3 regions of the Acidovorax sp. LjRoot74 genome follow, and region 3 is predicted to be linked to each of the others. Evidence: predicted binding sites of a transcription regulator. Region 3 holds the regulator's gene; each other region holds the start of a gene.
The links. Region 3 encodes sigma-54, which starts transcription at its own class of promoters, with help from an activator protein. Its sites were predicted from a motif close to TGGCANGNAANCTGCTTT; they were not measured.
Positions count from the first base shown of each region.

Region 1: glnA (type I glutamate--ammonia ligase) is a predicted target of sigma-54. The motif match lies at 2,913-2,930, and genes of this name have one in related genera.
Region 2: ACSQ3O_RS19825 (ANTAR domain-containing response regulator) is a predicted target of sigma-54. The motif match lies at 5,920-5,937, and genes of this name have one in related genera.

Region 1 covers NZ_CAXUTI020000001.1:1,899,264-1,906,826, reverse strand. Annotated here, with positions in the region: gene glnL (nitrogen regulation protein NR(II)) at 1-640, opposite strand, end outside; gene ACSQ3O_RS08700 (hypothetical protein) at 726-1,235, opposite strand; gene glnA (type I glutamate--ammonia ligase) at 1,448-2,863, opposite strand; gene ACSQ3O_RS08690 (competence/damage-inducible protein A) at 3,036-3,857, opposite strand; gene ACSQ3O_RS08685 (EI24 domain-containing protein) at 3,854-4,798, opposite strand; gene ACSQ3O_RS08680 (sterol desaturase family protein) at 4,840-5,838, opposite strand; gene ACSQ3O_RS08675 (polysaccharide deacetylase family protein) at 5,926-6,714, opposite strand; gene ACSQ3O_RS08670 (beta-propeller fold lactonase family protein) at 6,753-7,563, opposite strand, start outside.
Region 2 covers NZ_CAXUTI020000001.1:4,149,404-4,156,966, forward strand. Annotated here, with positions in the region: gene ACSQ3O_RS19795 (branched-chain amino acid ABC transporter permease) at 1-305, shown strand, start outside; gene ACSQ3O_RS19800 (ABC transporter ATP-binding protein) at 298-1,056, shown strand; gene ACSQ3O_RS19805 (ABC transporter ATP-binding protein) at 1,053-1,763, shown strand; gene ACSQ3O_RS19810 (aldehyde dehydrogenase) at 1,815-3,266, shown strand; gene tsaD (tRNA (adenosine(37)-N6)-threonylcarbamoyltransferase complex transferase subunit TsaD) at 3,332-4,372, opposite strand; gene ACSQ3O_RS19820 (branched-chain amino acid ABC transporter substrate-binding protein) at 4,473-5,633, opposite strand; gene ACSQ3O_RS19825 (ANTAR domain-containing response regulator) at 5,949-6,575, shown strand; gene ACSQ3O_RS19830 (CmpA/NrtA family ABC transporter substrate-binding protein) at 7,075-7,563, shown strand, end outside.
Region 3 covers NZ_CAXUTI020000001.1:5,198,631-5,206,193, reverse strand. Annotated here, with positions in the region: gene argS (arginine--tRNA ligase) at 1-523, shown strand, start outside; gene ACSQ3O_RS24755 (SPOR domain-containing protein) at 539-1,192, shown strand; gene ACSQ3O_RS24750 (thiol:disulfide interchange protein DsbA/DsbL) at 1,260-1,907, shown strand; gene lptA (lipopolysaccharide transport periplasmic protein LptA) at 2,043-2,699, shown strand; gene lptB (LPS export ABC transporter ATP-binding protein) at 2,696-3,478, shown strand; gene ACSQ3O_RS24735 (RNA polymerase factor sigma-54) at 3,478-5,061, shown strand; gene ACSQ3O_RS24730 (glutaredoxin domain-containing protein) at 5,126-5,614, opposite strand; gene ACSQ3O_RS24725 (acyl-CoA thioesterase) at 5,842-6,324, shown strand; gene ACSQ3O_RS24720 (THUMP domain-containing class I SAM-dependent RNA methyltransferase) at 6,321-7,563, shown strand, end outside.

The DNA of each region.
Region 1 (7,563 bases), 3.3 Mb from region 3:
TGTCGTAGTCGCGCTGGACCTTGAGGCCCTGCGGGTATTCAACCAGCACGAGCGAACGCACACGCTCGCACACCTCGTGGATGTTCACGTCGCCCACCAAGTGCGGGTGGCGGTGCGGCGCCAGCAGCCGGTCCACCAGGCTCTGCAGGCGGTCGGCCTCGTGGATGATGACCTGGGTGTATTCCGTCAGTTCGCGGTTGTCCAGCTCCATCTCCAGCAGCTGCGCCGCGCCTCGGATGCCGCCCAGCGGGTTCTTGATCTCGTGGGCCAGGTTGCGGATCAGTTCCTTGTTGGCCTGGGCCTGGTCGCGCAGGCGCTCTTCGCGGTCCTGGCGGGCCTGCTGCTCCAGCGGCCACAGCTCTACCAGGATTTCGCCCACCTGCTCGGCATCGGCCACGTTGACATGCACAGGCACGGGCTCCTGGTGCAGGCGCTTCAGGCTGGCCTCGTAGCGCAGCGCGGCAAAGTCCTTGCCCCGGGCGCCTGCCAGGGCGGTCTGCAGCAAGGCAGGGTCGGTGAAGAAGGTGGAGAAGTCCGCGCCCTCCAGGGTGCGGCGCGACAGGCCCAGGGTGTTTTCGAGGGCGGCGTTGGCAAACTGCACGGCGCCATCGGCACGCAGCACCGCCACCAGGGTGGACATCAGGTCCAGCGAATGAAAACGCCCGGTGTCGGTGCCGGGCAGTTCAGGGGATGAAGGGACACTCACACGCAGGGGTGGTTGTTGGTTAGTTGGCGGGCGCTGGCAGGCGGGCGATCTCGCGCTTGATGCCTGCGATGTCACTTTCGCTGCGGGCCACGCTGGCCTTGAGTTCGGCCGTGCGCTCCGTGTAGCGCTGGGGGTTGCGCAGGTCGAGCGCGTTGCGCTCGGGGGCCCCGTTGTTGTATTCCTTGACGAGGTCGGCGTGGCGTGTTTCGGCCTTGCGCAGCTCGGACTCCAGGATGGCGCGGGCGTCGGAATCACGGGCCTTCTGGTCGTTGCTGCTGACCTTGGGGGCCGATGGGGGCGACGTGGCCGCCCCGCCGCCAGAGGAAGAAGACGCTGGCGCTGGCCCTGCCGCAGGCCGGCTGCCCTGCACCACGGTGACATTGCCCCCTTCTACCAGCCTGCAGCCGCGCTCCTTGGCCTGGGTGGCGTTGTTCGTGTATTCGTTGCCGCAGCGGTAGATGCGGTCTTGGGCCCAGGCGGCAAAAGGCGTGGAGGCAATGAGGAGCAGGGTGAAGAGCGTTTTTTTCATTCAGGATCCTCGCACGGACATGCAGGAGAGAAAGGAGTATCCACCAATCGCCACACATCGCCAATCGAGCAAGGGCAGACCTGGGAAGGGCTTTGACTAAAGATGCAACACATGCACACGGGGTTCCATCACGGCATGTAAACATGCCTTCCGCCCATGAAAAAAGGCGGCTTGCGCCGCCTTTTTCTGAGCAATGGTCTGCAGGCAGACGATTACAGCGAGTAGTACATGTCGTACTCGACAGGGTGCACGGCCATGCGGAAGCGGGTCACTTCGTTCATCTTCAGATCGATGTAGGCGTCGATCATGCTGTCGGTGAACACGCCACCCTTGGTCAGGAACGCGCGGTCCTTGTCCAAGTGCTCCAGGGCCTGGTCCAGGCTGTGGCACACGGTAGGCACCAGCTTGTCTTCTTCTGGGGGCAGGTGGTACAGGTCCTTCGTGGCGGCTTCGCCGGGATGGATCTTGTTTTCCACGCCGTCCAGACCCGCCATCAGCAGGGCAGCAAAGCCCAGGTAGGGGTTCATCAGTGGATCGGGGAAGCGGGCTTCCACGCGACGGCCCTTGGGGTTGGCCACGTAGGGGATGCGGATCGATGCAGAACGGTTCTTGGCCGAGTAGGCCAGCTTCACCGGGGCTTCGAAGTGAGGCACCAGGCGCTTGTAGCTGTTGGTACCGGGGTTGGTGATGGCATTCAGAGCACGGGCGTGCTTGATGATGCCGCCGATGTAGTACAGCGCGAAGTCCGACAGACCGGCATAGCCGTCGCCTGCGAACAGGTTCTTGCCGTCCTTCCAGACGGACTGGTGCACGTGCATGCCGGAGCCGTTGTCGCCATGGTAAGGCTTGGGCATGAACGTGGCGGTCTTGCCGTAGGCGTTGGCCACGTTGTGGATCACGTACTTTTGCAGGATGGTCCAGTCAGCGCGCTCGACCAGCGTGCTGAAACGGGTGCCGATTTCGTTCTGGCCAGCGCCCGCCACTTCGTGGTGGAACACTTCGACAGGGATGCCCAGAGATTCGAGGATCAGGGACATCTCGGCGCGCATGTCTTGCGTGCTATCAACCGGAGGCACGGGGAAGTAGCCGCCCTTGACGGTGGGGCGGTGGCCACGGTTGCCACCTTCGAGCTTGGCGCCCGTGTTCCAGGGAGCTTCGTACTCTTCGATTTCGTAGAAGGTGTGGTTGGGTTCGGTGCTCCAGCGCACGCCGTCGAAGATGAAGAATTCTGGCTCGGGACCGAAGTAGGCGGTGTCGCCCAGGCCGGAGGCCTTCAGGTAGGCTTCAGCGCGCTTGGCGATGGAGCGGGGGTCGCGGTCATAGGCCTTGCCGTCGGTGGGCTCGATCACGTCGCAGGTCAGGATCAGCGTCGTTTCTTCAAAGAAAGGATCGATGTTGGCCGTGCTGGGATCGGGGATCAGCTGCATGTCGGAGGCTTCAATGCCCTTCCAGCCGGCAATCGACGAACCGTCGAAGGCGTGGCCCGAAATGAACTTGTCTTCGTCGAAGTGAGAGACGGGCACCGTGGTGTGCTGTTGTTTGCCACGGGTGTCGGTGAAACGAAAGTCAATGAACTTGACTTCGTTTTCCTTCACCATCTTCATCACGTCTGCAACGGTCTTGGCCATCAGGTTCTCCTGGGTAAAGCGCTTGTTGAAAAAAGATTTTGCCGAAATAAAAGCAGTTTGCGTGCCAGCCGAGTGCACTACCGCACTATGAAGGAGCGCCGCAGACTACGGGTTGGCACGGCATCCGCCAAAAAGCACCAAAACAGTGCAATCCATAGATCAAGCCTGAGCGTCACAGGTTGCGCACCAATTCGGGGCCGCAATTTGCACCAAAATCGTGCAAACCTTTTTTCAGCTCCTGCCATGCGGCAGGAACCAATGGTGCGGGCCCTTTGACGCCCAGCTCGATGTGCCGCCCGTATTGTGGATGATCCACACTGGGCAGACTGAACACCCGCACCTGCGGGTGCATTTTTTCGATGCGTTCCATGAGAGGCGTCAACGCAGCCTCCATGGCGCCATACACCACGACTGACTGCTCGGTCTGGGGGGTGCGATTGAAGTGCGCCGCATAGTGCTGGTCCAGCACCCCTTCGATCATGGGCCAGGCCATGACGGGAAAGCCCGGCACAAAATGCACCGCCCCGCCCCCGGCCCCATCGCAGCTGAAGCCCGGAATCTTGTTGTAGGGGTTGGAAATGATGCGGGCCCCTGCCGGAAACACCCCCATGTTGAGCCTGTGGATGTTGTCGGGCCGGTCAGCCTCGTAGGGCACGCCTTGCTCGCGTGCAACGTCCTGCATGCGTTCGCGAATCAGTGCCTCGGCCTCGGGGCGCAGCACCAGTTCACGCTCCAGGGCGCGGGCGGCACACTGGCGTGTGTGGTCGTCGGGCGTGGCGCCAATGCCGCCACACGAGAACACCACGTCGCCCGATGCAAAGGCGCGCTGCAGAGTCGCCGTGATGCGGTCGGGGCTGTCGCCCACATAGTCCGCATAGGCCAGCGACAGGCCCCGCGCCGACAAAAGCTCGATCACCTTGGGCATGTGCTTGTCGGCGCGCTTGCCCGAGAGGATTTCGTCGCCCACGATGATGAGGCCGAAGGTGGGTGTCATGGTGCTGGGTTTTCGTTGGACGGGGAAGATGGAGCAGGCAAGGACGCTGCAGCGGGCGCTGCTGGCAGGGCCGGTGCTGCCGCCGCAGCGGGAGGCCCGGCGGCATCCACCACCCCGGCGGGGGCGGAGACCGGTGCCTGCCCGGCAGATTCGGCCCGCAAGCGCTGTAGCGCCGCCAGGCCATAGTGGGTGAACCAGAGCGACGAAAACGCGAACACCAGGGTGTAGATCCAGATGGCCAGTGGCACCAGGATGAAAAACGCAGCCGCAAACACCACCCCGGAGGCCCACACAATGCTGGGCGCCGCTCCCAGGTAGCCCGTGACGATGCCAATGCCCAGCAGGCTGCTGCGGTGGCGGCGGAAGATCTCCTGCCGCTCTTCCTTACTGGCGTGGTCGGCCAGCGCGTCAAACACCATCACCCGGTAGGTCAGCCAGCCCCAGATCAGAGGCGGCAGGATGAGCACCAGCGGCGGCACAAGCCACAGCGGAACAGACACCACCAAGGCAACCAGCGCCAGCAGGGTCGAGCCCACCGACCAAGCCACGCTGGCGATGAAGGAGCCGCCCTTCTTGCGCTCCAGATCGGGGAACCGCCGCTCTGCCACCAAGGCCACCAAGGCAGGCGTCATGAGCACCGCCACGGCGAGCAGCGACACCACCACCAGCACGGGCGCCACGGCCAGCACTACCATCAGAGGGGCCATCACGGCGGTGACATCCCCCAACCCCCAGCCCTGCAGCCAGCTCCAGACGCTGGCCAGCAGCGTGGAGGCATCCAGCATCGCGCGCATACCCTGAACTGCTGCATCCCAATAGAAATAGCCCAACCCCAGTGCCAGGGCCACCATCAGCAGCAGGGGCAGAACCGACAGGGCCACCACACGTGGCCGCAGGCAGTAGGCGGCCGCGCGCCAGAAAGAATCAAGCAGAAGTCCCATGTCGGCAAGCATACCTTGGGTGCCTATGACAGGAAGACGAATCAGGCTTTGCCGAACAACCTCAGCACGCCCCGCCACTGCTGGGACCAGAATCCCTGGCCGTAGTCGCGCAGCTGACCCTGGGCATCGGGTTCGACCTGGTCTCGCACACCGGTAGGGTCAAAGCGCCACTCGAAGTTGGCCGTGCGCATCAGCATGTCCCACCAGGGCAGCAACACGCCGAAGTTGTGCCCACCCAGCACCACGCGGTGCGTCCCAGCGGAGGCATCGGCGGGTTTGATCGTCTCATGGCCAATGCCAATGCTGTGGTGCAGGCGGTGAAAACGCGGGCTGATCCACAGGCGCTCCCCCCAGCGACCAAACCACAGGCGCACATTGGCGTGCTGAAAACTCTCGCTGAGCTGCGTGATGGCCACGATGGCAATGAACTGCCCGGGGGCCACACCGATCGCCTGGGCAACGACCACCAGAATCGTGTCCCGTAGCAGGTCATCGAGCAGGTGGTTACGGTTGTCGCTCCACATGGTCATCTGCTGCTGCGCGTGGTGCAGGGAGTGCAGGCGCCACCACCATTCAAAGTGGTGCTGGCCCCGGTGGATCCAGTAGTCCACAAAATCGAACACCACCAGGTACAGCAGCAAGCTCACCCAGGGGATGTCGGTGATGCCCGGCCAGAGGCCATCGAGCTGGAAGGTACTCACCCCAGCCACGCGCAAGGCGCCAAACAGGGAATCGGCCAGCGGGTCCACCGTGAAGAACAGCGCCAGACGAAACACACCCAGCCGGTGGATCAGCGTGTAGAGGATGTCGGTGCGGATGGTGGCACGGTTGGTCACGGGCTCCACCGGCCACAGGCGCTGCATGGGGCCGATCACCGCCACGATCACCAGCAGCTGCAGCAGCCCCACCAGCAGCCAGCCTGCGGCCTCATAGCCCGTCTCCAGCACGCTGCTCAGGCCCAGCCAGAACATCAGCGGCTGCAGCACGCTCTCGAACAGCCACTGCTGCACACCATCGAACCAACTGCCCAGCGATCCCATCACATCACGCTCCCTTGCCTGCGGCTTGGCGGGCCACCAGGCAGAACCCTGCCCCGCCCCCTGTGCAGCCAACCACCGTCTTGTCCATCAGCGCCCCACCCCATACACGGGGTGCTCCCGCAGGGTGCGAAAGCAAAAGCCCTGCTCCTTGAGACCCACAATCAACGGCTCCAGCACGGCCGGTGCCCAGGGGTCTTTGCGCGACCAAATTCCCAAGTGAGCCAGCAAAATATCGCCGCTGCGTACGTCGCGCAGGGCCTTGCGCAGCAGGGCCACATTGCTGGCGCTCTCGCTGGGCAACTCATCGCCGAGGAAACCTGCAGGCGACCAGCCAACATGCGCAAAGCCGCAGGCCTGTGCGCTGGCAAGGAGCTGCGGAGATGTTTTGCCCCCCGGGGCGCGGAACAGGGGCAGTGGCGTCCTACCCGTCACCACCTTCAGGCGATCGGCAGAGCGGCGAATCTCTGCGCAGTATTCGGCAGCCGACAGCTGAAAGTTCTGCCCTTCCCTGGGACCTGCAGAAGGACGCACACGGAACACGGGGGCCTGCGGAGTGCCCACATCGGCACGCCAGTAGGTGTGGTCCCAGGTATGCGAGGCGAACTCGTGGCCTTCTGCCGCACGGGCACGCCACCAGGGAGCCCAGTGCTTACCCAGGCTGCCATCGCCTTCCTTGGTCCGCTCGTTGGCAGCAAAAAAAGTCACGCGCACCTGGTGCCGGTTCAGCACGTCGGCCACCAGCGGGGCGACCTCCATGTGCCCGGTATCGAATGTCAGGTAGAGGGGTTTTTTGCAATCATTTGGGGCGTTTGCGCCTGCTGGGTGGGCGCAAATAGCTATAAATAGTATAGCAATAGGCCGCCAGGGCCTGGGCATGCAACACAGCTTGGCGCCCATTGCCCTCACCCGCCCCTTCAGCGCGGCGCGTGGTGCAGTGTCCAGACGCCGTGGGGCGATTTGCCCACCGTCACCTGCCGCACGACCTTCTTGGTCTCTGTATCGACCACGGACAGCTTGCGGGCCCAGCGCGAACTGACATAAATGAACCGCCCGTCGGCGGACACGTCCATGCAGTCCGGCCCGCCCGGCACAGGATAGGACTCCACCACCTGGTAAGTCGTCATATCGATCTTGCTGATGGAGTTGGCCACCCGATTGCTCACATAGAGGTGGCGTCCATCCCCTGCGGCACGGAATGCATGGGCGCCGTTACCAGTTTTGATCTTATTGATGCTCACCGGCTCGCGCCCCGAGACGTCAAACACTTCAACACTGTCACTCCCAGTCAACCCCACAAACAGGCGTTTGTCGTCTGGGCTGCCATACACATCCGCAGGCATGGCGCCTGTCTTGATGCGCCATTTGATGGTCTGCGTGGCAAGGTCCATGGCCACCAGCTCATCACTGTCCTGCATGGTGGAATACACCGTGGTGCTGCGGCTGTCGATCCACAGGTGGCTGGGCGTGCGTGACGTAGCAACACGTTGCACAAGCGTCAAGTCCTTGCCATCCCAGCGGTAGAAATCCACGTGGTTCAGCCGGTTGGCAGCGGTGACGAACCACTTCATATCGGGACTGAAGCGCAGGTGGTAGGGGTCCACAATGCCCCGCACCGTGCGCTGTACCTGCGCCGTGCGAGGATCGATGAACGTCAGCGTATCGCCCAGCGCATTGGCCACGATGACCGATTTTTCGTCGGGCGTCAGGTACAGATGGTGCGGCTCT
Region 2 (7,563 bases), 1.0 Mb from region 3:
CAGGCGCCGTGGGCGCAGCCATGGCGGTGCGCTGGACGTACATCGAACCCGCAGCCGTGTTCAGCCCCTTTATCGGCTTCCAAACGGTGCTGATCGCGCTGATCGGCGGCGCCACCAGCCTGGGCGGCCCCATCCTGGCGGCCATCGTGTTCAGCCTGCTGGCCGAAACGCTGCGCCTGCAGCTGCCCTACGGCTACATGATGGTGCTGGGCCTGCTGCTGATTTTGTGCGTGATGTACCTGCCCAATGGCCTGGCCACGCTGTGGCAACGGCGCAAACCTGCTGCGGAGGCTCACCATGGCTGAAGCCCTGTTGACCATCGACGCCGTGACCGTGCGCTTTGGTGGCCTCACCGCCGTGGACGGCGTGAGCGCCACGCTGCACACGGGCGAGCTCATCGGCATCATCGGCCCCAACGGCGCGGGCAAGACCACGTTCTTCAACGCCATCTCGGGCGTGCAGCCCCCCACCTCGGGCACGCTGGTGAGTGGCACCGACAACCTCACCGGCAAGGGCCCGCACCACTATGCGGCCCACGGCATTGCGCGCACCTTCCAGACGCCGCGCGTGTTCCCCGACATGACAGTGCGTGACAACGTGCGCTTTGGCATGCAGTTCGCAGGCCGCCACCGCCAGGGGCCCGAGGGCCTGCGCAGCGAAGGCGAAATCCTGGCCATGCTGGGCCTCGCGCACCTGGCCGACCGCCCCGCCGCCGACGTGACGCCGTCGCAGCAGCGCCTGCTGGAGATCGGCATGGCCCTGGGCACACGCCCGCGCCTGCTGCTGCTCGACGAGGTGGCCGCAGGCCTGACCGAGGCCGAGGTGGACGCCATGGCCCAGCGCATCCGCCGCCTGCGCGATGACTGGGGCCTGACGGTGGTGTGGATCGAGCATGCGGTAACCACGCTGCTGAAGTACGTAGAGCGCGTACTGGTGCTGCACCAGGGTCGCAAGATTGCCGACGGCACGCCCGCCGAGGTGGTGCGTGACCCGCACGTGATCGAGGCCTATCTGGGTGACGAAATGGCGGCCACCAGCGAAGGAGCCACGGCATGAGCGGCGCACACCTCACCGTGCAGGACCTGACCACGGGCTATCACGGCTTTCAGGTGCTGCAAGACCTGTCGCTGCAGGCCGCACCTGGCATCACCGTGATCGTCGGCCCCAACGGCGCGGGCAAGACCACGCTGCTCAAGGCGCTGGCCGGGCTGCTGCCGCGCACGGGCACCGTGGCGCTGGACGGCAGCGACCTGCCCGCGATGAACGCCACCGCGTGCGTGCAGCGCGGCCTGGCCCTGGTGGCCGAGGGCCGCCAGCTGTTCCCGCAAATGACGGTAACCGAGAACCTGGAGCTGGGCGGCTGGCTGGTGCCATCACGTACCCGCGCCGACCGGCTGGCCCAGGCGTTCGAAGACTTCCCGCGCCTCAAAGAGCGCGCCACGCAGCTCGCAGGCACCATGAGCGGCGGCGAGCAGCAGATGGTGGCCGTGGCCCGCGCCATGATGAGCGGCCCGCGCCTGTTGATGCTGGACGAGCCCTCGCTGGGCCTGGCGCCGCGCATGGTCGATGAGCTGCTGGCCATCGTGCAGCGCATTGCCGCGCAGGGCGTGACGGTGCTCATGGTCGAGCAGAACGTGCGCAAGGCGCTGCAGATTGCGCAGCGCGGCTACGTGCTGGAGCGCGGGCGCATCGTGGCGTCTGGCGCAGCGTCCGATTTGCTGCAGTCCGACGTAGTGCGCCAGGCCTATCTCGGCGTTGCCTGAAAACCTCTTCCACCCCATTTTTTATCTCTTCTTTTTCAGGAGCTTTCATCCATGACTGCAATTTCCATGCTGATCAACGGCGAGCGCGTGCAAGCCACTGGCGGTGCCACGTTTGAGCGCCGCAACCCACTAGACGGCTCCATCGCCACCACCGCCCCCGCCGCCAGCGTGGCCGATGCCCAGGCCGCCGCCGACGCAGCCGCCAAGGCCTTCCCGGCCTGGTCGGCCCTGGGGCCCAACGCCCGCCGCGCGCTGCTGCTCAAGGCCGCACATGCGCTGGAGGCCCGCACGGCCGACTTCGCCGTGGCCATGGCGGCCGAGACCGGCGCATCCGGCATGTGGGCCGGCTTTAACGTGCACCTGGCTGCGGGTCTGCTGCAGGAAGCCGCCGCGCTGACCACGCAGATTGCGGGCGAGGTGATCCCGTCCGATGTGCCCGGCAGCCTGGCCATGGGCGTGCGCCAGGCGGCAGGCGTGGTGCTGGGCATTGCGCCGTGGAACGCTCCGGTCATTCTCGGCGTGCGCGCTATTGCCACGCCGCTGGCCTGCGGCAACACGGTGATCCTGAAAGGCTCGGAGCTGTGCCCCGCCACGCACGGCCTCATCATCGAGGCGCTGCAGGAAGCCGGCTTGCCCGCTGGTGTGGTGAACTTTGTGACCAACGCACCCGCCGACGCGGGTGCCGTGGTCGAGGCCATCGTGGCCCACCCGGCGGTGCGCCGCATCAACTTCACCGGCTCCACCAAGGTGGGCCGCATCATTGCGCAGACCTGCGCCAAGTACCTCAAGCCCGTGGTGCTGGAGCTGGGCGGCAAGGCCCCGCTGCTGGTGCTGGACGATGCGGACATCGACGCCGCCGTGGCGGGCACCGTGTTTGGCGCGTTTGCCAACTCGGGCCAGATCTGCATGTCCACCGAACGCATCATCGTGGACAACGCCGTAGCCGACGAATTCGTGGCCAAGTTGGGCGAGCGCGCCAAGGCCCTGCCCCTGGGCGACCCGCGCAAGGGCCCGGTGGTGCTGGGCTCGGTGGTGGACATGGCCACGGTGCACCGCTGCAACGCCCTCATCGACGACGCATTGGCCAAGGGCGCGAAGCTGGTCTGCGGCGGCAAGAGCGAAAGCACGCTGATGCAGGCCACGGTGCTCGACCATGTGACGGCCGCGATGGACATCTACCGCGAAGAATCTTTCGGCCCCGTCAAGCCCGTGGTGCGCGTGAACGGCGTGGAAGAAGCCATTGCCTGCGCCAACGACAACGAGTTCGGCCTGTCATCCGCCGTGTTCAGCCGCGACGTGGCCAAGGCCTGGAACGTGGCGGCGCGCATCGAGTCGGGCATCTGCCACGTCAATGGCCCCACGGTGCATGACGAAGGCCAGATGCCGTTTGGCGGCGTGAAGAGTTCGGGCTACGGCCGCTTTGGCGGCATGGCCGGGGTGCGTGAGTTCACCGAATTGCGCTGGATCACGGTGCAGACCACAACCCGCCACTACCCGTTCTGACAATCATAAAAGATAGCTACTAACGCTTTCTGGACAGGCGTTAGCGGCTTTTTTTATTCAGAAAATCAAACCGTGATCGCATCCAGCGGCCAGCGCGGCTTCACGTCAAAGGCGTAGTCGGTGCTGGCTTGCTGCTGCCCCGCCTGCAGCCGCATTGCAGCAGCCATGGCGATCATGGCGCCGTTGTCGGTGCACAGGTGCAGCTCGGGGTAGTGCACCCTCACTTTGTTTTGCGCACAGGCCGTGTTGAGCTGTGCACGCAGGTGCCTGTTAGCCCCCACGCCACCGGCCACCACCACACGTTTCAGGCCCGTCTGCTTGAGCGCGGTCAGCGTCTTCTTCACCAGCACATCGACAATCGCCGCCTCGGTGCTGGCGGCCAGGTCAGCCTTGCGCGACTCCAGTTCGTCGCCCAGCTTCTTGGCTTGCGTGAGCACGGCAGTCTTGAGCCCGGCAAACGAAAAATCCAGATCACCGCTGTGCAGCAGAGGCCGTGGCAGCTTGAAGGCCGTGGCGCTGCCTTGCTCCGCCAGCCGGGACAGCGCCGGGCCACCGGGATAGCCCAGCCCCATGAGCTTGGCGGACTTGTCAAATGCCTCGCCCGCCGCGTCGTCAATGGTCTCGCCCAGGATCTCGTAGCGGCCCACGCCATCCACGCGCATCAGCTGGGTGTGACCGCCCGAAACGAGCAGGGCCACAAAGGGAAACTCCGGCGGGTCGGCACTGAGGAAGGGCGACAGCAGATGCCCCTCCAGGTGGTGCACACCCAGCACCGGCCTGTTGAGCGCCGCACCCAGGGCGCAGGCTACGCCCGCCCCCACCAGCAGCGCCCCCGCCAGCCCCGGGCCACGTGTATAGGCCACCACGTCCACATCGGCCAACGTCTGGCCGGACTCGGCCAGCACCTCTTTGGCCAGCGGTAGCACACGGCGGATATGGTCGCGGCTGGCCAGCTCGGGCACCACGCCGCCATAGGCCTGGTGCATCTCGATCTGGCTGTGCAGCGCGTGTGACAGCAGCGTAGGCACGGCATCGCCCGTAGAACGGACCAATGCCACGCCGGTTTCGTCGCACGAAGATTCAATACCCAGGATCAGCAAGCTCATGCCCGAAGTGTAAAACCCATGCGATCCGGGCCACCCAAAAGCAAAAAAACCCCTGCTGGCATCCACCAGCAAGGGTTGAAAGAGGCCATGGCCCCAGGGCTTACCAGCGGTCCGACCGCATGCGCAGCTCCCAGCTGCCCGCGCGCAGTTCGTACACGCCGACGGCGCCGTAGCGTTGCTCGCCCTTGTCATCCCAGGTCATGGTGCCGATCACGGGGGCGTAGCCATTGATGCTGTGCATGGCCTTGGTGATGTCCTTGGGGTCGGCGGACTTGGCCTTCTGGATGGCGGCCGAGAGCACATAGGTGCTGTCGTAGCTGTAGTGGCCGCCATAGGCCGGGGGCTTTTTGTAGGCGGCGATGTACTTCTCCAGGAAAGGCTTTCCGGTGGAGAACTCCTTGGCTTCCAGTACAGGCGAGGTGGCGTAGATGCCCTGCACAATGCCACCGCCCTTGGTCATGTCGGTGGTCTTGATGGTGTCGCCGCCCAGCAGGCTGACCTTGGTGTGGTCCACCTTGCGCAGGGCTTCGAGCAGTGCCAGCGCCTGGAAGTCGTTGAGGGTGGAGACGATCACATCGACCTTGGCGGCCTTGAGTTCACCGGCCAGTTCGTCAAACGCCACGGTCTTGTCGTCGAACGACTTGCGGACCACCACTTCTTTTTTCTCGGCCTTGAGCTGCTCGGCGGCGCCGTCGGCCAGGCCCTTGCCGTAGGGGGTGCCGTCGTCCAGCGCGGCATAACGTGCGGCGCCCAGCTGGGTGGCGGCAAACGAGCCAATGGCGCGGGCCTGCAGGGTGTCGTTGCCCACCATGCGGAAGGTGGTGGAAAAACCCAGCTGCGTGAACTTGGGATTGGTGGAGATGGCGATCTGGGCAATGTCCTTGGCGGCATAGATGGGCGCGGTCTCGATGCTCACGCCCGAGTTCAAGTGCCCGATGACGGCCACCACGCCCGCATCCACGAGCTGCTGGGCCACGGCCTTGCCTGTGGCGGCGTCGGCCTTGTCGTCCACCGAAACCACCTCCAGCGTCACGCGCTTGCCGTCCACCGTGTAGCCGGACTTGTTGAGTTCATCCACCGCCAGGGTCACGCCGTTGAGCAGATCCTGCCCCAAGGCGCCCAGGGGGCCGCTCAGGGGTTGCGCCACACCAATTTTGATGGTGTCCGGCACCTTGCCGCATCCGGTCAGGAGTGCGGCAGTCGCCACTGCGGTCAGGGCCAGGCTGGCCGAGAAGCGGCGCCGGTTGAAGTGCTTGTTCATGCAAAAAACTCCATATCTGAATGTCGAAGTGACCGGATGTATATGCGAGGCCACCCGGAGGCGCTATCGGGTATGCCCTCCCGCAGCGTCCTTTATTAGCAACTTTCAGGCCCCGCAAGACGGGCCGCCCCGGCCCATGGACGTGTTGGAGGTCTTTTCAGCGCAGCACAGGGCTTCGTCGCTTCTAGAGAAGGCCGCCCAACAGACCGCTCCCCCTCGGCGGCCCCTTGGTGGCCACTCCGCCCGCGCATAGGCCCTGTATGCACCGCTTCGGCGCACCCAAATACGGCGTGAAAATTGCTTATGCTCAGCGCTATGAATGAGGCTTTGCGCATCGTGGTGGTCGCCCCGGATCTGGCGGTCACCGACCCACACGACGAACACGCCGTCCTGCAGGCGGAGCGGTCGCGTGCGCTGCGCATAGGTTTGCTGGAAAACAACTTCAACCTGGTGGCCACGCTGCCCGCCGACGTGTTTCTGAGCGAGCGCATCGCCCAGCTCCAGCCCGACCTGATCATTGTGGATGCCGAAAGCGAAGCCCGCGATGCGCTCGAACATGTGGTGATGGCCACGCGCGACGAGCGCCGTCCCATCGTGATGTTCACCAACGACGAGGACACCTCGCATGTCAAGGATGCGGTGGCGGCGGGTGTGTCGGCCTACATCGTGGCGGGCCTGGCACCCCAGCGCATCCGCCCCATTCTGGACGTGGCGATGGCGCGCTTTCAGCACGAACAGGCCCTGCGCGCCGAGCTGGCCGACGCCAAGACCGAGCTCAAGGACCGCAAGACCATCGACCGCGCCAAGGGCCTGCTCATGCAGCGCCAGGGCCTGACCGAACAGGCGGCCTACGAAAAGCTGCGCAAGACGGCCATGGACAAGGGCCTCAAGCTGGTGGATGTGGCGCAGCGCATGCTGGACGTGATGGATCTGCTGGGCTAGTGACATCCCCCTGAGGCGCTGCGCGCCTTCCCCCTTCTCCCGAATCGCTGGCGCGATGCGGGAAGAGGGACGATGCCCTCGCTGCGGGGCGGACCTTGGCTTGCCGCCCTGGCTTGGGCTGCGTCCAGATCCACCGGTTTCTCCTACATGGTGCGCCGCACAACCGCAGTGCAGACCGCACACATGCACCAGCCGTGAACATTTCAAGTCGAAAAGGCTTCCTCCGCGCGACCATATTGCCTAATTAGCTATCAAAAGCATAGTAATTGGAGCGCCAAATAGGCGCAACACAGGCTGGCACGCTGCTTGCATTAACCCTGGTAAGACCAAAGACGGTCCCACCCTGACAGCACCGGCCCAATGGCGGGCCAGTGCTGACACAAAGCCCCCCAATGGGCTTTGCCATGGACAAAGGCGTCCCTCTCCGAGCCCGTTTGCGCATGCAACCCGGCCAGGGGAGGACGCCTTTTTGTTTTTTAACGCACCGAGGAACCGCCCCATGACCGATCTGTTGAAAACCAGCCTCAACCGCCGCACCGTGCTGCAGGCCGCTACCGTGGGCGCCGTGGGCGTGAGCCCTGCCCTGCGTGCCCTGGTGCACGCACAGGGCTCGGACGCCCCCGAGAAGAAGGAAGTGAAGATCGGCTTCATCCCGCTGACCGACTGCGCCAGCGTGGTGATGGCTTCGGTGCTGGGCTTCGACAAAAAGTACGGCGTCACCATCATCCCCACCAAGGAAGCATCGTGGGCCGGTGTGCGCGACAAGCTGGTGAACGGCGAGCTGGACTTTGCCCATGTGCTGTATGGCCTGGTCTACGGCGTGCACCTGGGCACGGCCGGCCCCAAGAAGGACATGGCCGTGCTGATGAGCCTAAACAACAACGGCCAGGCGATCACGCTGTCCAAAGCGCTGGCCGACAAGGGTGCGGTGGACGGCCCGTCGCTGGCCAAGCTGATGGCCAAGGAAAAGCGCGAATACACCTTTGCC
Region 3 (7,563 bases):
GCGCGCGGGCAGCTACGTCACGCTGCGCGATTTGATCGAGTGGACCAGCAAGGACGCGGTGCGCTTTTTCCTCCTGAGCCGCAAGCCCGACACCGAATACACCTTCGACGTGGACCTGGCCGTGGCGCAGAACAACGACAACCCGGTGTACTACGTGCAGTACGCGCATGCGCGCATCCAGTCGGTGCTGCGGGCCTGGCAAGAGGCGGGTGGGGGTGATGTAGCGTCGCTCAAGGATGTGGACCTGTCGGCGCTGGAAGGCCCCCAGGCCCAGGCCCTGATGCTGCAATTGGCCAAGTACCCCGAGATGCTCACGGCCGCCGCCGACGGCGAGGCGCCACACGACGTGACCTTCTATCTGCGCGACCTGGCCGCCAGCTACCACAGCTATTACGATGCCGAGCGCATCTTGGTGGACGACGAAGCGGTGAAGAAGGCCCGCCTGGCGCTGGTCGCCGCCACCGCGCAGGTATTGCACAATGGGCTGGCCGTGCTGGGCGTGTCGGCTCCAGCCAGAATGTAAGCAGTTACTACCAATATGAAAAAGCAACAGACGGGCGGGACCATCATCGGCTTTATCGTCGGCGTCATCGTGGGCCTGGGCGCCGCGCTGGCGGTGGCCGTGTATGTGACCAAGGTGCCGGTGCCTTTTCTGAACAAGGGCGGCGGGCGCACGGCAGACATGGACGCCGCCGAGTCGCAGAAGAACAAGAACTGGGACCCGAACTCGCCGCTGTACGGCAAGAACCCGGCCCGGCCCGCAACGCCGCCCGTGGCGGCTGCCGCGTCTGCACCCGCTTCGGCCGCTGCGCCAGCGCCCGAGGTGCGCGCTGCGGCATCTGCCCCCAAGCCCGCCGCCAGCAAACCCGAGGCCGCCAAGGCCGAAACCAAGCCGGGTGCCGACCCGCTGGGCGATCTGGCCGTGGCCAAGGCGGCTGCCAAGGGTAACGTGGACCCGTTTGACTACTTCGTGCAGGCCGGGGCTTTCCGCACCCAGGCCGACGCCGATGCCCAGCGCGCAAAGCTGGCCATGATGGGCTGGGAGGCCCGTGTGAGCGAGCGCGAACAAAACGGCCGCGCGGTCTTCCGTGTGCGCGTGGGCCCGTTCACCAAACGGGACGATGCCGAGCAGCTCAAGGAAAAACTCGACGGCGCGGGGCTGGAGTCTGCCCTGGTGCGTGTGCAGCGCTGACGCTGCGTGAACTTTTTGCGGGGGCCCGGCTCCCATCCCCCAGACCTGAACTAGGAGAGTCTTTGCCATGAAACGCCGTGAGTTTTCTTTGTCCGCTGCTTCGGCAGTTGCCGCTTCCGCCCTGACGCTGCCCGTCGCCACCCCTGCGCTGGCCCAGGCCCGCCAGTTCAAGGAGGGCAAGGACTACAAGCGGCTGGACAAGCCCGTGGCACCCGATGCTCCTGCTGGCAAGGTCGATGTGATCGAGTTCTTCTGGTACAGCTGCCCCCACTGCAATGCTTTTGAACCCACGCTGGACGCCTGGGTCAAGGCCGCTCCCAAGGACCTGTTCATCCGCCGCGTGCCCGTGGCCTTCAACGCCAGCTTTGTGCCCCAGCAAAAGCTTTTCTACACCCTGGAAGGCATGGGCAAGCTCGAAGCGCTGCACGCCAAGGTGTTCCGCGCGATCCATGTAGAAAAGGCCAAGCTCGCCAAGGACGACGAGATTTTTGCCTGGGTGGTTCAACAGGGTGTGGATGCCGCCAAGTTCAAGGAGGTCTACACCTCGTTCACCGTGTCCAACCAGGTCCGCCGCGCTTCGCAGCTGCAGGACGCCTATGGCGTGGAAGGCGTGCCCTCGATGGGCGTGGCGGGCAAGTTCTACACCGACGGCACCATGGCAGGCAACATGCAGAACGTGCTGCAGGTGGTGGAAGCGCTGGTCAAGCAAAAGTAAGCCCCAGGCCGACCTGGGCGCTGGTTGCAACGCGCCAAAGGCCCTGGATACCCTGCGAAGAAAGCCCGCTGATGCGGGCTTTTTTCATGGAGGGCGTGTGGGGATGGCTACAATGAACTGCAAGATTCGTGCCCTATGAACCACCGCCTCCTTCCGACCCTCCTGCTCGCGGCCCTGGCCTGCCTTCACGGCGTGGCCCATGCTGAAAAAGCCGACCGCGCCAAGCCCATGAACATCGAGGCCGACGCTTTGCGCCACGATGAACTCAAGCAGACCAGCGTGTTCTCGGGGCGCGTGGTCATGACCAAGGGCACCATCGTGCTGCGCGGTGCGCGGCTGGATGTGCGCCAGGACGCCGATGGTTACCAGTTCGGCGTGGTCACGGCCGAGGCGGGCAAACGCGCCTTCTTCCGCCAGAAGCGCGACACCTTGCCTGGCGCGCCCGATGAATACATCGAGGGCGAGAGCGAGGTCATCGAATACGACGGCAAGGCCGACAACGTGCGCTTCATCACCCGCGCCGAGCTGCGCCGCTACCGGGGCGCAGCGCTCAGCGACGAGATCACTGGCGCTGTGATCGTCTACAACAACCTCACCGACGTGTTCACCGTGGACGGCCAGCGCGCTCCCGCCACCAATGCGGCGGGCGATGCCCCAGCCCCCGGCAACCGCGTGCGTGCGGTGCTGGCGCCCAAGGACCCGCCCGCAGGCGCTGCGGCGCCCGCACCCTCCACACCGGGCGCGGCACCCGTGCTGCGCCCCAGCAGCAACCTTGGTGGCGGCTCCAAGTGAGCGCGGTGCCCGTTCATCCCGGCCCTGACACCCAGGCCGGCAGCCGCCTGGAGGTGCAGAACCTGGCCAAGTCCTATGGCAGCCGCAAGGTCGTCAAGGATGTGTCGCTGGTGGTGCAAAAAGGCGAGGTGGTGGGGTTGCTCGGGCCCAATGGCGCGGGCAAGACCACGTCGTTCTACATGATCGTCGGCCTGGTGCGCAGCGATGCGGGCGACATCCGCATCGACGGCCATTCGGTGGCCCACATGCCCATCCACCGCCGCTCGCGCCTGGGGCTGTCGTACCTGCCGCAGGAGGCCTCGATTTTTCGCAAGCTCACGGTCGAAGAAAACGTGCGCGCCGTGCTCGAACTGCAGCGTGGCGACGACGGCCAGCCGCTCTCGCGCGACGCCATCGAAGAGCGCCTCACGGCTCTGCTGGAAGAGCTGCGCGTGCAGCATCTGCGCGCCTCGCCTGCCATGGCGCTGTCGGGGGGCGAGCGCCGCCGGGTGGAGATCGCCCGCGCCCTGGCCACCCAGCCGCGTTTCATCCTGCTGGACGAGCCCTTTGCGGGCATTGACCCCATCGCCGTGATCGAGATCCAGCGCATCATCGGCTTCCTGAAGGCGCGCGGTATTGGCGTGCTCATCACCGACCACAACGTGCGCGAGACGCTCGGCATCTGCGACCACGCTTTCATCATCAGCGACGGCCGTGTGCTGGCGCAGGGCACGCCGTCCGAGATCGTGGACAACGCCGAAGTGCGCCGGGTGTACCTGGGCGAACACTTCAGGATGTGATGAAGCCTGGACTGTCGCTGCGCGTCTCGCAGCACCTCGCACTGACCCCCCAGCTCCAGCAGTCCATCCGGCTGCTGCAGTTGTCCACGCTCGAACTCTCGCAGGAAGTCGAGCAGATGCTCGACGAAAACCCGTTCCTCGAACGCAATGCCGACGAAGCCCCGCGCGAGGAGTTTGGCCTGGAAGCTGCCGATACCCCCGCCCAGGCCGATGACTACAGTGCAGACGATGCTATATTTTCAGGAGCATCCAGCGCAAGCGCAGCAGGCGCAGAGCCCCAAAATGATGCTGAAACGCTGGGCGCTGGCGCCGACGAACCCGACTGGAGCGGCGACGGCACCGTGGAGATGGCGCCCAACGATGCCGAGTGGGGCGGCGATGCCCCGGCACGCACCCACAACGGTGCCGAAGGCGACGAGGCCGACGCCACCGAGCTGGCCCGTTCGCACGAATCGCTCACCGCCTTCCTGCACCGCCAGGCGCTGTCGCTGCGCCTGTCCGAGGTGGACTGCGCCGCGCTGCGGTTCCTGATCGAATCGCTGAACGACGATGGCTACCTCGAAGAGCCGCTCGAAGAACTCGCCGCCGCCTTGGCAGGCCCCGAGGACCTGGAGCAGATCGAGGAACTGGTGCACCGCTTTACGGTGGCCCAGCGCCTGCTGCAAAGCCTGGAACCCACGGGCGTGGGCGCGCGCGACCTGGCGGAATGCCTCACGCTGCAGCTCAAGGCGCTGGATGCCGACGAAGAGGCCGACCCTGACACCGTGCAGACGGCGCTGCGCATCTGCCAGCAGCCGCTGGAGATGCTGGCCCGCCGCGATGTGCGCCGCCTCACCCAGGCCTGTGGTGATGGCGAGGAGCGCACCCGCGCCGCCATGGCGCTCATCGCCCGCCTGGAGCCTCGCCCCGGCCGCCGTTTTGCGGATGTGGAACGCAACATCGTCATCCCCGACGTCATCGTGCGCAAGGCCGGGCGCGCCAACGGGCGGGATGGCCAGCACAACTTCATCGTGCAACTCAATCCCGATGTGATGCCGCGCCTGCGCGTGCACGACATCTACGCCGGTGCGCTGCGCGGCCACAAGGGCGGCGAAGGCCACCAGGGGATGCAGCAGCGTCTGCAGGAGGCGCGCTGGTTCATCAAGAACATCCAGCAGCGTTTTGACACCATCCTACGAGTCTCGCGCGCCATCGTCGAGCGGCAGAAGAACTTCTTCACCCATGGCGAACTCGCCATGCGTCCCCTGGTGCTGCGCGACATCGCCGACGAGCTGGGCCTGCACGAGTCCACCATCAGCCGCGTGACCACTGCCAAGTACATGGCCACGCCGATTGGCACCTACGAGCTGAAGTATTTTTTCGGCTCGGGCCTGGGCACCGAAACCGGCGGTAACGCATCGAGCACCGCCGTGCGCGCGCTCATCAAGCAGTTCGTGTCGGCCGAAAGCCCTACCAAGCCGCTGTCCGACAGCCAGATCGCCGAGATGCTCAAGGAGCAGGGCATCGAATGCGCACGCCGCACCGTGGCCAAGTACCGCGAGGCGCTCAAGATCGCGCCAGCGAATCTGCGCAAGGCGCTGTAGCGCTGCTGCTTTGAGGGGCGTGCGTGTTGCCTGGGCGCGCTGAAGGTGGCGGGATGGTGTCCGATTACTTGCGCGCCACGAACACCGCGTCATACGCCTGCGGCGTGAATCCCGCGATCTTCTGCCCGTTGGTCAGCAAAACGGGCACGCCCCGGGCACCCAGTTGTTTGAACGCCGCCTTGCCCGAAGGCGTGTCGATGTCCAGCTCCCGGTACGCGATGCCCTTGCCCGCCAGGTAGGCCTTCGCCGCCTTGCAGTAGCCGCACCAGGTGGCCATGTAGAGCACGACATCGCCCCTGGGGGCTGTGGTTTGTGCGGTCTGTGTGGTGTCTGGGGGCGCTGGGCTGGGTGCGGGCGATGCGCCCGGCACCACACTCACCGGCAGGTTCTCTAGCTTCATGGTCTTTTCCACGGCGCCTGTCACCGGGGGCTTGTCGCTGTAGACAACGCGGCCGTCCGTGCCCACCGATTTGTAGAGCGTCTGGGCGCCTGCTGCCAAAGGCACGGCGGCCAGCACCAGCACGGTCAGCAGGGTCCGATGGAAAGGGCGCATAGGGGGCTCCAGTAAAATCCGCTGCCCGAGAGCATAAGAGACAAGGGGCACACCTCATCTGCAGTACCCCTGTGCTGCACACACCCTTGCGGCGCGATCCGTGGTTCCTGGGCGTGCATGCCGCCCCTCGGCCGGTTGTTACGCAAGCCCCAGCAACCCTCGCCGCGTGACATTCCTGCACGCGCTCCCGCTCTCTGCCTCCTGTTTTTCCTACCCCTGTCCGCCCCATGGCCCGCATCGTCTTCAACCTCCCCCCGCACTTCGGCTTTGCCACCGAGCTGCAGATCTACATCAGCCACGTGAACCAGGGCGGGCACCTGGACAATGCGCAGCTGCTCACGCTGGTGTCTGAAGCACGCGTGCGCTTCTTCCAGTCGCTGGGCTACCCCGAGGCGGATGTGGGCGGCCTGTCCATCGTGGTGGGCGACATCGTGGCGCAGTACAAGTCCGAAGGTTTCCATGGCGAGACCATGCGCGTGGAGATGGCGCCTGCGGACTTCAACCGCTACGGTTTCGACCTGGTGTTCTGCATGACCGAAAAGGCCTCAGGCCGCGAAGTGGCACGCGGCAAGATCGGCATCGTCTTCATCGGCAAGGCCGACCGCAAGGTGGCGGCTATCCCTGAATCCATCCGCCAGCTGCTGCTGGCCCGCGCGGGTGAGCCCGGTTTCCCCGCCGTGCCCGAGCGCGTATCCTCCCCATCGACATGAACCAACTCCAACTTTTCCTCCCTTGCGCCGCGGGCGTCGAGGGCTTTCTGGCCGACGAGGTGCATGGCATCACGGGCCTTACGGGGCAAGACCTGCTGGTGGGCCGGGGTGGCGTGCTGCTGCGCGCCTCGTGGCGCCAGGCCATGCAGCTCAACCTGCACAGCCGCCTGGCCCAGCGCGTGCTGGTGCAATTGGCCCACCGCCCATACCGGTCTGAAAACGACCTCTACAACATGGCCAGCGAGGTGGCCTGGGAGATCTGGTTCACCACGCGCCAGACCTTCAAGGTCGAGGTGACGGCCCAGCACAGCCCGCTTCAGAGCCTGAACTTTGCGGGCCTCAAGGTGAAAGACGCCGTGGCCGACCGCTTCCGCCACAAAAGCGGCGTGCGCCCCGATGTGAACACCCAGTGGCCCGATGTGCGCGTCCACCTGCACCTGACCACCGACGAAGCCACGATCTACATCGACACCTCCGGCGAGCCGCTGTTCAAGCGCGGCTGGCGCGAAGACAAGGGCGACGCACCGCTCAAGGAAACCCTGGCCGCCGCCATGATCGCCGCCAGCGGCTGGGACCCGCACGGCGACAACCCCCAGCCCCTGTACGACCCCTGCTGCGGCAGCGGCACCATCGTGGTTGAGGCCGCACAGATCGCCTGCCGCATCCCGGCAGGCATGCTGCGGCGCTTTGCGTTTGAAAAGCTTCTGCCCTTCCAGGCACACGTCTGGTCCGCTATCAAAAACGAAGCTGAAAGCGCAATGCAGACCAGCGCAGTGCCCATTTTTGGCAGTGATGTGGCCTTCCGCATGGTTGATTTTGCGCAGCGCAACGCCGAGCGCGCAGGCGTGGCCGAGGCCGTGCAACTGCGCGGCGGCGATGCCCTGCAGCGCATGCCGCCCTGCGACCAGCCCGGCGTGATGCTGCTCAACCCCCCCTATGGCGAGCGCATTGCCGCCGCAGGCAGCGCCGGCCGCAACGCCAGCGAGCGCGCGGCCGACCGCGCCCAGGGCCTGGCCGTGGGCCGTGAAGAGGCGCAGACCGAAGACGGCGGCGAGTTCTTCAGCCAGCTGGCCACGCACTGGAAGAAGAACTACAGCGGCTGGACGGCCTGGATGCTCACGCCCGACCTCAAGCTGCCCGGCAAGATGCGCCTGAAGGAATCGCGCCGCGTGCCCATGTGGAACGGCCCCATCGAATGCCGCATGTTCCGCTTCGACATGATCAAGGGCGCCGTGCGCG